DNA from 2 places in the Burkholderia sp. FW306-1C-G01B genome. Region 2 is predicted to be linked to the other one. Evidence: predicted binding sites of a transcription regulator. Region 2 holds the regulator's gene; the other holds the start of a gene.
The links. Region 2 encodes LexA, which represses DNA repair genes until DNA is damaged. Its sites were predicted from a motif close to ACTGTATNNNNATACAGT; they were not measured.

Region 1: imuA (translesion DNA synthesis-associated protein ImuA) is a predicted target of LexA. The motif match lies at 3,503-3,520, and genes of this name have one in related genera.

What each region holds. Positions count from the first base shown of each region.
Region 1 covers NZ_JBYSWZ010000023.1:59,385-66,673, reverse strand. Annotated here, with positions in the region: gene AC3WLY_RS33160 (ABC transporter ATP-binding protein) at 1-721, shown strand, start outside; partial or broken gene AC3WLY_RS33155 (error-prone DNA polymerase) at 836-1,185, shown strand; gene AC3WLY_RS33150 (hypothetical protein) at 1,377-1,673, shown strand; gene AC3WLY_RS33145 (DUF2334 domain-containing protein) at 1,686-3,329, shown strand; gene imuA (translesion DNA synthesis-associated protein ImuA) at 3,623-4,315, shown strand; gene AC3WLY_RS33135 (Y-family DNA polymerase) at 4,248-5,735, shown strand; gene AC3WLY_RS33130 (error-prone DNA polymerase) at 5,742-7,289, shown strand, end outside.
Region 2 covers NZ_JBYSWZ010000022.1:40,474-47,762, reverse strand. Annotated here, with positions in the region: gene cysW (sulfate ABC transporter permease subunit CysW) at 1-495, opposite strand, end outside; gene cysT (sulfate ABC transporter permease subunit CysT) at 492-1,400, opposite strand; gene AC3WLY_RS32615 (sulfate ABC transporter substrate-binding protein) at 1,523-2,560, opposite strand; gene lexA (transcriptional repressor LexA) at 2,825-3,472, shown strand; gene AC3WLY_RS32605 (hypothetical protein) at 3,499-3,834, shown strand; gene AC3WLY_RS32600 (DUF2939 domain-containing protein) at 3,864-4,580, shown strand; gene AC3WLY_RS32595 (universal stress protein) at 4,668-5,165, opposite strand; gene nodI (nodulation factor ABC transporter ATP-binding protein NodI) at 5,497-6,411, shown strand; gene AC3WLY_RS32585 (ABC transporter permease) at 6,418-7,251, shown strand; gene AC3WLY_RS32580 (hypothetical protein) at 7,289-7,289, opposite strand, start outside.

The DNA.
Region 1 (7,289 bases), on a different contig from region 2:
GTCGCTCGAGATTCCCGACGGCCAGTTCGTCGCGGTGATCGGCTCGAACGGCGCCGGCAAGTCGACCTTCCTCAATGCGGTCAGCGGCGACCAGCGAGTCGATGCGGGGCGCATCTCGATCGACGGCGCGGACGTCACGCGCCAGCCCGCGTGGGACCGCGCGCACCTCGTCGCGCGCGTGTTCCAGGATCCGATGGCCGGCACCTGCGAGGCGCTGACGATCGAGGAGAACATGGCGCTCGCGACGGCGCGCGGCGTGCGGCGCGGCTTCCGGGCCGCGCTCGACCGTCCGTCGCGCGAGCTGTTCCGCGACAAGCTGCGGCTGCTGAACCTCGGTCTCGAGAACCGGCTGACCGACCGGATCGGGCTGCTGTCGGGCGGCCAGCGGCAGGCCGTGAGCCTGCTGATGGCGTCGCTGCGGCCGTCGCGGATCCTGCTGCTCGACGAGCACACGGCCGCACTCGACCCGAAGACGGCCGCGTTCGTGCTGGAACTGACCGCGCGCATCGTCGCCGAGAGCCGGCTGACGACGATGATGGTCACGCACAGCATGCGGCAGGCGCTCGACTACGGCGACCGCACGGTGATGCTGCACCAGGGGCAGGTCGTGCTCGACGTGTCGGGCGACGCGCGCAAGGGGCTCGACGTGCCGGACCTGCTGCAGATGTTCGAGAAGGTGCGGCACGAGCAGCTCGACGACGACGCGTTGTTGTTGGGCTGACGCGCGGCAGGCGGGCCCGGCGCGGTGCGCGGTGCTGCATCGTGCCGGTTTGAGTGCCGATCCGGCCGGGTGATTCGGCGCGTGTGCGTCGCAGCGGGCCGGATGGTTACGAGGATCGCATTCGCCGCGCTTGCGATGAGCCGCGACGGTTACGGCAACCTCTGCGAATTGGTTTCGCTCGGCACGCATGCCTAGCGCAGCTCGATCACGAGCATCCGAAAGCCCCCTTAGCGCCTGCGTGGCCTGCCCGATTGCATCGCGATCCTGTCGCCAGACTTCCCGGCCAACGCGCAGAGCTCGAGCCCCAGGTCGAATGGATTGCGCGCGTGTTCGGTGATCGCACATGGGCCGCGCTCACGCTACACGCACGCGCGATGGATGACGGCAGCGACAGCGGATACGTTGCACACCTGAAACGTTTTTTCCAAACAATTTTGGATTGCCATGGCGTGCCGATTTCGGCGCCCTGATCCCGTGCCCATTTGCGACCGATGGTACGGTTCTAGCTTGAAAGCAAAACTATCCGATTCCGGATTTTTATCCGGTATCAAGCACGCAACAAATAACGACATAACGCCCCGATTATGACTGGCACATCATCGTGCTCGTTTCCATAACGAGTGGAAACTATTTCGCATGTCGAAGGATGAAAATCATGCTTTCTCATCGCAATCGATATTTTCGGAACGGATTGAGCACTGTTGGATCACTCGTCACATTAATCTCCGCGCTCGCCTTCGCCGTCGCTGTTCAGGATACGAATGCGCAGGAGAAGGGCAATTCGTCTGCCGTAAAGATCAAGCCGCCTCCGTTACCCAACGGTTCCGCCCGGGTCAAGGTGAAGCCAGGTATGTCCGACGAGGAATGGGAGAAGGCATACAAGGAGACGGGGCGCCCCAAGTTCAACTTGAAGTCCGTCAAGAAAGCCGGTGGCAACGTGCAACGCGACTAGAGAGAAACGGCCATGAAAAAGATCCTGCTTGTCATCGCCCTGCTTGCCGGACTCGCGCAAATGACGTTGCCGAGCACGGCGCACGCGCAGGTCACCACGGCACGTACGCTCGTGCTGTACGACAATCCGGCCAACGACCCGTATTCGAAGCTCGGCCTGATATACAGCATCATGTTGAGGAACCTGCTTGGCCATTTCAACGCGACGGTCGATCTGGTTCCGATACAGAACTACACGGCCGGAATGGTCGCGAACCACGACGTCACTTTCTACATCGGCGACTACTACAACAATCCGATTCCGACGGCGTTCATGAGCGATGTGATGACCGCCACGAAGACCGTGGTCTGGTTCAAATACAACTTGTGGCAACTGGCATGGAACACGGCCTATACCTTCAACCAGACCTTCGGGTTCAGCTTTCTCGGCATTGCCGGGTTGAACGCGCCGCCTTCGTCAAGCAATCCGAATCCCGGCTTCTACGACACGGTCACGTACAAGAATCTGCCGATGGTCAAGTACTACGCGTATAACGCGTCAACCGGCGCCATCAACGCGGACCCGGATGTCGGGTTGACCCAGATCGTCGATGCCACCAAGGCGCAAGCACTCGTCACCATCAAGAACAGCAAGAGTGGGGCAACCACGCCATACGTCATGCGCTCGGGCAAGCTCTGGTATTTCGCGGATGTGCCATTTTCCTTCATCGGTCCGACGGATCGATACCTGGTGATATGCGACATCCTGCACGACATCCTGCAGACCAATGCACCGGTGAATCACCGTGCGCTCGTCCGTCTGGAGGACCTCGACGCGTATACGACGACGAGTTCGATGACAACGCTGACGAATTACCTGTATTCGAAGCAGATTCCGTTCACGATGGCCACCATTCCCGTGTATACGGATCCGAACGGCTATTACACCGGCGGCGTCCCGGAGACGATCCATCTTGCGCAGGCAACGGGTCTCAAGAGTTCGCTGAACTACGCGATAGCGCACGGCGGCTCGATCGTGATGCACGGCCTTACGCATCAGTACGATTCGACGCCGAATCTTCTCACCGCGGTCAGCGGCAGCGACTATGAGTTCTGGTATGCGGTCCAGAACCGTCCCGTCGATGAGGACTCCGTTCAATGGGCGGAAGGCAGGATGGCCGAGGGCATACTCGAGTTCACGGCCAACGGCTACAAGGTCGTCGGCTGGGCCGCGCCGCAGTACCAGATGTCGCCGAATGCGGCGGCGGCCACTGCCCTCACGTTCCCGACGACGTTCCAGCGGGCCGTCTACTACACCGCGACCAATCCGCAACTCGGAACGGGGGCAGCCAACCAGGATTTTTCGGCCGGGCAGTTCTTTCCGTACATCATCAACGCCGATTACTACGGGCAGCGGATCATCCCGGAGAACCTGGGCAGTATCCAGTACAACATCTGCAATACCGACCCGTTCTCGTGTATCTCGTATCCATGGCAGCAGCTCGTCACCAATGCTCAATACGGTTTGGCGGTGCGGGACGGTTTCGCGTCCTTCTTCTTCCATCCGTACTGGCTTGAACCCGATCTTGGATTGCCGGCCTACCAGGACTTCCAGAGCCTGATCACCGGCATTACGAATCTCGGCTATACGTGGGTAGACGGCACGACTGCCAAGTGATATTGGCGTGGCGGCAGCGCCGTGCGACCTTCATCGGCGCGCCCGTGGCTTAGAGCTGACTATTGACGTCAGATCTGCCCGAGCGCGCACGCTCGGCGAGCCAGGACGCTCTGGATATCGCCCTGAATTCCTATCGTCGCCTCTCTCGCGCTTTGGAGATTTTCAGCTAGAATACTGTATATATATACAGTATTGGTGAGCGATCGATCGTGACTACCGTTCTTCTCCATCCCAGCCAGATCCGGCCCGCTGACGAACGGGCTCGGTCCATCGATACGTTGCTCGACGCAAGTATGCATTCCGGCTCGGGGGGAATAACGCTCTGGCGCGGCTCGCAGCTTGCGCGCGGCGGCCCGCGCACGATCGATACCGGCTTCGCGCCGCTGTCGGCCGAGCTGCCGGGCGGCGGCTGGCCGGTCGGCGGGCTCGTCGAACTGCTGGCCGCACAGCCGGGCTGCGGCGAGATGCGGCTGCTCGCGCCCGCGCTCGCACGCACCGTCAGCGCCCGGCGTCCGCTCGCGCTCGTCGCGCCGCCGCAATCGCCGCATGCGACCGCGCTCGCCAGTCTCGGCGTGCCGGCCGACGCGCTGCTGTGGCTGCGCGCCGGCAGCCGCACGGATGCATTGTGGGCCGCCGAGCAGGCGCTCAGGACCGGCTGTTGCGGCGCGCTGCTGCTCTGGCAGGACGCGCGGCCCGATGCGCTGCGGCGCCTGCATCTCGCGGCCGCGCGCACGGGCGACACGCTGTTCGTGATGCTGCGCCCGCTGTCGGCCGCGCGGCAGCCGTCGCCGGCTGTGCTGCGCGTCGCGCTGCATCCCGTGCCGGGCGGCGTGTCGCTCGATATCGTCAAGCGTCGCGGGCCCGCGCGCGGCGAGCCGCTCGTGCTCGACCTGCCGTCGCCCATCGTGGAGAGTCGTTATGCGCGTCTTGCTCGGCATCCATCTGCCGCGCCTGCCGCTCGACGTGTGCGCCCCGCAGCCGTCTGACGCAGCGGCCGGCGGTGCCGGCTGCGCGGTGCTCGAGCAGGGCGTCGTGCTGATCGCCGATGCGGCCGCGCGCCGGCAAGGCGTGCGCGCGGGCATGAAGCGCGGCGGCGTGCTGACGCTCGCGCCCGAGACGCAGCTCGTCGAACGCGATCCCGCGCGCGAGGCCGATGCGCAGCGCGCGGTCGCGCTCGCGTTGCTGCGCTTCTCGCCGTGCGTCGCGCTCGACGACGAAGCCACGCTGATCGTCGACGTCGGCCCGAGCCTGCGCCTGTTCGGCGGCCTGCCGTCGCTGTGCCGCCAGGTGCGCGCGACGCTCGCGGCGCTCGGTTATGCGGCGCGCCTGTCCGCCGCGCCGACCGGGCGCGGCGCGTGGCTGCTCGCGCGCACGTCGGCGCGCGCGCGCATCCGGCGCCGCGTCGCCGGCCACGCGTCGCTCGTCCGCTCGCTCGACGGGCTGCCCTGTGTGCTGCTGCCCGATGCGCGCCCGTATGCGGGCTGGTTCGACGGCCTCGGTTGCCGCACGCTCGCCGATCTGCGCCGCCTGCCGCGCGCGGGGCTGCAGCGCCGCTGCGGTCCCGCGCTGCTGGCCGCGCTCGATCGTGCATACGGCGAAGCGGTCGAGCCGCTTGCGTGGATGGCGGTGCCGCCCGTGTTCGACGTGCGGCTCGAATTGCCGGAGCGCGTCGAATACGCGGAAGCCGTGCTGTTCGCCGCGCGGCGGCTCGTCGTGCAGCTCTGCGGCTGGCTGGCCGCGCGGCAACTGTCGCTGGCCGCGATGACATTCGATCTCGAGCACGAGCGCGGCCGCCAGGCCGTGCCGCCGACGCCGCTCGAACTCGCGTTCGCCGCGCCCGTACGCGACGAGGCGCACTTCATGCGGCTGCTCGGCGAGCGGCTCGCGCGCGTCGAGTTGCCGGCCGCGGTGATCGCGGTGCGCCTGAAGGCCACGCGCGTCGAATCGGTCGCGCCGCCGGCCGACGATCTGTTTCCCGAGCCGGGCGGCACGCGCGAGACGCGCGCGCGGCTGTTCGAGTTGCTGGTCGCGCGGCTCGGCGCGGAGAACGTGCTGCGCGCGGCGCCCGTCGCCGATCACCGGCCCGAAGCCGCGAACCGCTGGCTGCCGCTCGATGCGCAGGCCGGCAAGCCGGCCGCTGGTCCGCCGGCCGTGCCGCCGCGTCCCGCGTGGCTGCTGGCCGAGCCGCTGCCGTTGCTGATGCGCGGGGAGCGGCCGGTATTTCATACGCCGCTCAGGATGATGTCGTCGGCGGAACGGATCGAGGCCGGGTGGTTCGATGGTCAATTGGCCGCGCGCGATTACTACGTTGCGCAGGGCGAAGAGGGGGCGTGCTACTGGGTATTCAGGGAGCGGACGAGCAGTCGGTCGGCTCCGCACTGGTTTCTGCACGGCCTGTTCGGGTGAGCGGTGATGGCTGCGCAATACCAGTTTCTTCCCGACTACGCGGAGTTGTTCTGCCGCTCGAACTTTTCGTTCCTGCATGGCGCGTCGCATGCGGAGGAACTGGTCGAGCGTGCGTTCGAGCTCGGTTATCGCGGGATCGCGATCACCGACGAATGCTCGCTCGCAGGCGCGCCGCGCATGCATGTCGAGGCGAAGGCGAAAGGGCTGCCGCTCGTCATCGGTTCGTATTTCGAAGTCACACCGGATGAAGTCGCACCTGGCCACGATCCGGGCCCCGGCGCGTTCGGACTCGTGCTGCTCGCGCAGAACCGCGAGGGTTACGGCAACCTGTCCGAGCTGATTTCGTGGCGGCGGATGGCATCGCCGAAGGGCACGTATCGACTGACGTCGAGGATGCTGTCGGTGCCGCCCGAGGCGTTTGCGCACTTGCGCGGAATGCCCGACTGCTTCGCGATTCTCGTGCCCGCGTATCCGGTGCGTGCGGACGTACTCGATGCGCAGGTCGCATGGTTTCGCGCGACATTCGGCGAGCGTGCGCGGCTGGGGCTCGTGCAGTTGCAGCGCGCGCTGGACGGTGCGCAACGCGAGGAGATTCGTGCGGCCGGCGCGCGGCGTGGGGTGCGCATCGTTGCGCTTGGCGACGTGACGATGCACCGGCGGTCATGCAAGCCGCTGCAGGACGTGATGACGGCGATCCGGATCGGGATGCCGGTCTCGGAATGCGGCTATGCGCTCGCGCCGAACGCGGAGCAGCATCTGCGCAGGCGACAGCGAATCGCAGAACTGTTCTCGCCGGACGAGATCGCGCAGACGTGCGCGATTCTCGATGCGTGTCATTTCGAACTCGATTCGCTGCGCTACGAGTATCCCGACGAGATCGTGCCGAAGGGGCTCACGCCGACGAGCTATCTGGAGCAGGAAACCAGGGCAGGGGCGGCCGGGCGCTATCCGCAGGGTATTCCGGAGAAAGTGGCGAAGCAGATCCGGTATGAACTCGACCTGATCGCGAAGCTGAACTACGAACCGTTCTTCCTGACCGTCTACGACATCGTCAAATACGCGCGCAGCCAGAACATCCTGTGCCAGGGCCGGGGCTCGGCCGCGAACTCGGTCGTCTGTTACTGCCTCGGCATCACCGAAGTGAATCCCGATCAGAGCACGATGCTGTTCGAGCGTTTCATCAGCGAGGAACGCGGCGAGCCGCCCGACATCGACGTCGACTTCGAGCATCAGCGTCGGGAAGAAGTGATCCAGCATATCTACGAAAAATACGGACACGATCGCGCCGCGCTCGCCGCCGCCGTATCGACGTATCGCCCGCGCGGCGTGCTGCGCGAAACCGGCAAGGCGCTCGGCGTCGATCCGATGCTGGTCGATCGCGTTGCGAAAGGGCACCGCTGGTTCGACGGCAGCCGCGATCTGCTGCAGAAGTTCGCGACGACCGGGCTCGATCCCGAAACGCCGCTGATTCGCGCATGGGCCGAACTGGCGGGGCGATTGCTCAATTTCCCGCGCCACCTGTCGCAGCACTCCGGCGGCTTCGTGATCAGCCGC
Region 2 (7,289 bases):
CACGATGCCCGGCACCGCGAAGATGATCTGCACGTCGTGATCCTGCAGCCACGGCCCGAGCCAGCCCTGCGCGCCGAACAGCAGCACGTACACGAGGCCCGAGATCACCGGCGACACGGAGAACGGCAGGTCGATCAGCGTCGTCAGCAGCGCCTTGCCGCGGAATTCGAACTTCGCGATCGCCCACGATGCGCACACGCCGAATACGAGATTCAGCGGCACGGCGATCGCGGCGACGATCAGCGTGAGCTTGATCGCCGCCCATGCGTCGGGATCGGCCAGCGATTCGAGATAGAAGCCGACGCCCTTTCTCAGCGCCTCGACGAACACCGCGGCGAGCGGCACGACGAGGAAGAACGCGAGGAACACCAGCGCGATACCCGTGAGCAGCCAGCGCACGACGCGCGACTCGCTGACGGGGTCGAGCCGGTTCGCGGCGCGTCCTTGCGCGGCCGACGACGGGGTTTTCAGCACGACGGTGGCCTTCTGGCTCATTGCTGGCCTCCTGCCGCGGTTGCGGCGACGGTCGCGGGCGCGGGGCCGCTTGCGCCCTTGCCGGACGAGCCGCGGCTCGTCCGGCGCTGCAAATACCATTGCAGCGTGTTGATCAGCAGCAGCATCAGGAACGACACGACCAGCATCACGACCGCGAGCGCGGTCGCGCCCGCGTAGTCGTATTGCTCGAGCTTCGTGATGATGAGCAGCGACGTGATCTCGGATTTCATCGGCACGTTGCCGGCGATGAAGATCACCGACCCGTATTCGCCGAGCGCGCGCGCGAACGCCAGCGCGAAACCGGTCAAGAGCGCCGGCAGCACGGCCGGCAGCACGACGCGGCGGAACGTCAGCCAGCGCGATGCGCCGAGGCATGCGGCGGCCTCTTCCTGCTCGCGCTCGAAATCCTCGAGCACCGGCTGCACGGTGCGCACGACGAACGGCAGCCCGATGAAGGTCAGCGCGACCAGCACGCCGGCCGGCGTGAACGCGATCTTGATGCCGAGCGGCGCGAGATACTGGCCGACCCAGCCGTTGGTCGCGTAAACGGCCGCAAGCGAGATGCCGGCGACCGACGTCGGCAGCGCGAACGGCAGGTCGACGATCGCATCGACGAGGCGCTTGAACGGGAACGTGTAGCGCACGAGCACCCACGCGACGAGGAAGCCGAACACGGCGTTGATCAGCGCGCCGCCGAGCGCGGCCGAGAACGTCAGCCGGTACGACGCGAGCACGCGCGGCGACGTGACGGCGGTGACGAACTGGCCCCACGACAGCGTCGCGGTTTTCAGGAACGTGGCGGCGAGCGGAATCAGCACCACGAGGCTCAAATAGGCCACCGTGATGCCTAGCGTCACGCCGAAACCGGGCAGCGCGCTCGGCTTGCGAAAGGTGTACGTCGTCATCGGATGCTCTTGCTGGATCGATGCTGCTCATGGGCCCGACGCAAACGCCGGCGCGATGAATTGCGCCGGCGGCCCGTCGGGGATGCGGCGCGCTGTCGTGGCGCGCCGCTGTCGTTATGGCGTTACTGCGGCTTGTAGATCGAGTCGAACACGCCGCCGTCCGCGAAATGCGTCTTCTGCGCATTCGTCCAGCCGCCGAACGTGTCGTCGACCGTGTACAGCTTCAGCTTCGGGAACTGCTTCGTCAGTTCCGCCGGCACGCTCTTCGAACGCGGCCGGTAATAGTTGCGCGCCGCGATCTCCTGGCCCTGCGGGCTGTACAGGAAGTTCAGGTACGCGTCGGCCAGCTTGCGCGTGCCCTTCTTGTCGACCACCTTGTCGACCACCGCGACGGGCGGCTCGGCCAGGATGCTCACCGACGGCACGACGATCTCGAACTTGTCGGTACCGAATTCCTTGACCGACAGGAATGCCTCGTTTTCCCATGCGATCAGCACGTCGCCGATCCCGCGCTGCACGAAGCTCGTGGTCGCGCCGCGCGCGCCCGAATCGAGCACGCCCGCGTTCTTGTAGAGCTTCGTGACGAACTCCTTCGCCGTCTGCTCGTTGCCGCCCGGCTTGTGCACCGCATACGCCCACGCGGCCAGGTAGTTCCAGCGCGCGCCGCCCGACGTCTTCGGGTTCGGCGTGACGATCGAGATGCCCGGCTTGGTCAGGTCGTCCCAGTCCTTGATCCCCTTCGGATTGCCCTTGCGCACGAGGAACACGATCGTCGACGTGTACGGCGACGCGTTGTCGGGCAGGCGTTTCTGCCAGTCCTTGTTGACGAGCCCCTTGTTCGCGAGCGCGTCGATGTCGTACGCGAGCGCCAGCGTGACGACGTCGGCCTGCAGGCCGTCGAGCACCGAGCGCGCCTGTGCGCCCGAGCCGCCGTGCGACTGCTTGAAGTTGACCGTCTCGCCCGTCTTCGCCTTCCACTCCTTGCCGAACGCCTGGTTGAAGTCCTGATACAGCTCGCGCGTCGGGTCGTACGACACGTTCAGGAAGGTCGTATCGGCCTGGGCGTGTGTCGCGACGCCCAGCGCCGCCGCCGCGCCCAGCGCGAGTGTTGCGATCAGGCGGCCCATTCCGCCCGCCAGCCCCGTATTGCGCTTCGCCATCCTTGGTTCTCCAGTGTTGTCGGTATTGCGATGTCGGGCCAGTCTAGCGAACGGCTTACATGATTAAAAATAATCGTTCCTCATTTTTTAATACTCAAAAGTGCTAACGCATACGGGATGGACGGTTGCGGCAGATGAACCGGCGTCCGGACGTCGCGAAATCGCGCCGGAACCGGCGCGATCGCGTCGAACCTCAAGTAACGCTTGAAATTCGCGAAGTACTGTATAAAAATACAGCTCACTGTCTATCCATACAGTTGAGCCATGACCAAACTCACCGCCCGTCAGCAGCAAGTGTTCGACTTGATCCGTCGCGCGATCGAGCGCTCCGGATTCCCGCCCACCCGTGCCGAGATCGCGGCCGAACTGGGCTTCAGCTCGCCGAATGCAGCCGAGGAGCACCTGCGCGCATTGGCGCGCAAGGGCGTGATCGAGCTGGCCGCCGGCGCATCGCGCGGCATCCGCCTGCTCGGCATCGACGACGCCCCGCACCAGTTCACGCTGCCGCACGCCGGCCTGATGCAACTGTCGCTGCCGCTCGTCGGCCGCGTCGCGGCCGGTAGCCCGATCCTCGCGCAGGAGCACATCTCGCAGCATTACGCGTGCGATCCCGCGCTGTTCTCCAGCAAGCCCGACTACCTGCTGAAGGTGCGCGGCCTGTCGATGCGCGACGCCGGCATTCTCGACGGCGACCTCCTCGCCGTGCAGAAGCGCACGGAAGCGAAGGACGGCCAGATCATCGTCGCGCGTCTCGGCGACGACGTCACGGTCAAGCGCCTGATGCGCCGGCCGGGCGGTCTCGAGCTGATCGCGGAGAACCCGGATTACGAAAACATCTTCGTCAAGGCCGGCAGCGCGGAATTCGCGCTGGAAGGCATCGCCGTCGGGCTGATCCGCTCGGGCGAACTCTGACATTCCGTCTCGCTGAGGAGAACATCATGGAACGCCTTGCCCGTCTGCTGCCTTTCCGTCAATTCGGTCGCCTGCGTCATCTGCGCGGCCGCACGCCTTGCGCACCGCTGTCCGCGGCAGCGCCTGTGAAAGAAGAAGTCGCAGTCGAACGGCAGGCGTCCCTGCTGCCGTCGGCGCTCCCCGCTTTCGCGCGGGTATCGCTGAATGCCGGCCTGAATCATGCGGAACCCGCGCGCCGCGCGCCGGTGCGCGTCTATCACGGCCGGTCGCGCCTGATCATGGTCGGCACGATCGATGCCGTGTGCCGGATGATCGATCGCTGCATCGCGGAGGAACGATCGGCCGCGCAAAGCGGTCTCTGATTGCGGAACATTCCCGCACCGGAGGAAACGTGACTGGATCTTCGGGCCGCACATGGCGGCTCAAGTCCCTGCTGATCGCCGTACTGGCCGTCGCCGTCATTGCGGCGATCGGTTATGCATACGCATCGCCATACGTCGCGCTCGGTCGCCTGAAATCGGCGATCGATTCGCGCGATGCGCAGGCCATCAGTGAATATGTCGATTTTCCGTCGCTGCGCATCAGCCTGAAGCAGCAGGTCACGGAAGAGTTGATGCGCCGGATCGACGCGGTGAAGAAGGAGAATCCGCTCGCGGTGATCGGGGCGCTGATCGGGTCCGCACTGATCGGCCCGATGGTCGATGCGTACGCGACCCCGGAGGGCGTGGCCGCGCTGATGAGCGGATTGCCGCCGCGCGGCAATCCGGGCGAGCGTCCGCCCGAATGGTCGAATCTGCCGCAAGGCAATGCACCGGCCGACACGCCGGCCGCACCGCCGGTCAATCCGGCTCCGGCAAGTGCAGCTGTTCCAGCCAGTAACGCGGCCGCTACGGCTGCGTCATCGCCGGCACCGGCATCTGCCGCGCCGGCCAGCGCGAACGATGCAACGCACACGCCGCATCAGCAGCAAACCAGTGCCGGCTACCGGAATGTCGATGAATTCGTCGTGACCTACCAGCGCAGCGCCGATGGCACACGCTATGCGGCAGTATTCCACCGCTTCGGGCTGTTTTCGTGGAAGTTGTCCGCGATCGACCTGCACGCGTAGCCGGTCGCGCGCGACGCCCGCGCCGCGGATGCAGTGCGGCGCCTGACCGGTGCGAATCGCCGGTCAGGCGACCATTGCGTCATTGGATCATTTGCCGCTCGCCGTGGCCGCTTCACGCTCGCGCGCGATTTCGGCCTTCTGCTCCTCCGCCGACGAACACGCAACCAGAATGCTGCAGTTCACGCGATCGAGCAGTTGCGTATTGCCCGACCCCATCCACCATCTCGATAGCCCGCTGCGGCACCGGTGGCCGACGACGACGAGGTCGACCTTCAGCTCCGACGCGAGATTCGCGATTTCGTCGATCGGATAGCCGAACGCGAAATGGCCTTCGGCCTGCACGCCGCGCTCGCGCAGCCAGTTCACGCCTTCCTGCAGGATTTCGCGCGCGGTTTCCTCGAAGCGGCCGCACGCGACGTCGGTCAGCAAACCCGCGCTTTGTGCAATGCTCGAACGCATGTCGACGACCGACAGCAAGTGCGTTTCGGCCTTCAGGTCCATTGCGAGATTGGCGCCGCAACGCAGTGCCTTGCGCCCTTCGAGCGAGCCGTCGTAACACAGCAAAATCTTGTTGTAGCTAGCCATGAAACCTCCCTATCGCGACAACGAGCCTACGCATTCATCATGGTGCGCCGCAATTCAGGACGCAAGGGATGGAAAACGCTGATTCGCCCCGCTCGGCGCGTGCGCGATGATGCGGTGCACGATCGGTGCACACTTGCATCGCACCGTGCAGGCCTGCCCTGAAGAGACGCAGCCGATGCACTAGAATGGCTCGTTCGTATTCCAGCAGGCCATAACGTGCCGGCGTTGCGCGCTTCGGTCATGCCCCTGTGACCCGCATTCGTCCGATCCGTTCGCCAACCGGCCACGCATCGGGCGGCGGAACGCACCCGCTTACAACGACAACATGCCCATGTCCGTCGCACCGATCGATCTCCGCAACGTCGAAAAGCGCTATGGCGACAAACTCGTCGTCAACGGCCTGTCCTTCAACGTACAGGCCGGCGAATGCTACGGCCTGCTCGGGCCGAACGGCGCCGGCAAGACCACTACGCTGAAGATGTTGCTCGGCCTCGCGTATCCCGATGCGGGCACCATTTCGCTGTGCGGCGAACCTGTTCCATCGCGAGCGCGGCATGCGCGCCAGCGTGTCGGCGTCGTCCCGCAGTTCGACAATCTCGACCCCGACTTCACCGTGCGCGAGAACCTGCTCGTGTTCAGCCGCTATTTCGGGATGTCGGCTCACGCTGCGCGCGCGCTCGTGCAGCCGCTGCTCGAATTCGCGAAGCTCGAGAACAAGGCCGACGCGAAGGTCGGCGAGCTGTCGGGCGGCATGAAGCGCCGCCTCACGCTCGCCCGCGCGCTCGTCAACGATCCCGACGTGCTGGTGCTCGACGAGCCGACGACGGGCCTCGATCCGCAGGCGCGGCACCTGATGTGGGAGCGGCTGCGCTCGCTGCTCGCGCGCGGCAAGACGATCCTGATCACCACGCATTTCATGGAAGAAGCCGAACGCCTGTGCGACCGCCTGTGCGTGATCGAGGAAGGCCGCAAGATTGCCGAAGGCGCGCCGCATGCGCTGATCGAATCGGAGATCGGCTGCGACGTGATCGAAATCTACGGGCCCGACCCGGCCGCGCTGCGCGACGAGTTATCGGCGTTCGCGAAGCGCACCGAGATCAGCGGCGAGACGCTGTTCTGCTACGTGAGCGACCCGGAGCCGCTCAGCGCACGACTCAAGGGTCGCTCTGGGTTGCGCTATCTGCATCGCCCGGCCAATCTGGAGGATGTATTCCTGCGACTCACGGGCCGCGAAATGCAGGACTGATCGACCATGGACGTCCGCAACTATTCCGCCACCGCACCTTCGGCACCGCCGCGCGAATCACGCTTCGCGATCGCGATGCCGGCGAACGCAACCAACTGGGTCGCCGTATGGCGGCGCAACTATCTCGTCTGGCGCAAGCTCGCGCTCGCGTCGATGTTCGGCAATCTTGCCGATCCGATGATCTATCTGTTCGGGCTCGGTTTCGGGCTCGGCCTGATGCTCGGCCATGTCGACGGTGTGTCGTATATCGCGTTCCTCGCAGCCGGCACGGCCGGGTCGAGCGTGATGATGTCCGCGAGCTTCGAATCGATGTATTCGGGCTTCTCGCGGATGCACGTGCAGCGCACCTGGGAAGCGATCATGCATACGCCGCTCGCGCTCGGCGACATCGTGCTCGGCGAGATCGTCTGGGGAGCCAGCAAGGCCATGCTGTCGGGGGCTGCGATCATGCTCGTCGCGGGTGCGCTCGGCTATGCGCAGTTTCCGTCGATGCTCGCGGCACTGCCCGTGATCGCGCTCGCGGGCCTCGCGTTTGCCAGCGTCGCGATGATCGTCACGGCGCTCGCGCCGTCCTACGATTTCTTCATGTTCTATCAGACGCTCGTGCTGACGCCGATGCTGCTGCTGTCGGGCGTGTTTTTCCCGATCACGCAGTTGCCGCCGGTCGCGCAGCACGCCGCGCATGCGCTGCCGCTCGCGAACGCGGTCGAGCTGATCCGGCCCGCGATGCTCGGCCGGCCCGCGACGGACGTCGCGTTGCACGTTGCGGTGCTCGCCGGCTATGCGGTCGGCGGATTCCTGCTGTCCGCGTGGCTGTTCCGGCGGCGGATGATGCGCTGACGGCCGGCGCGCGCAGCGCCGGCTTCATGCGGCGACGT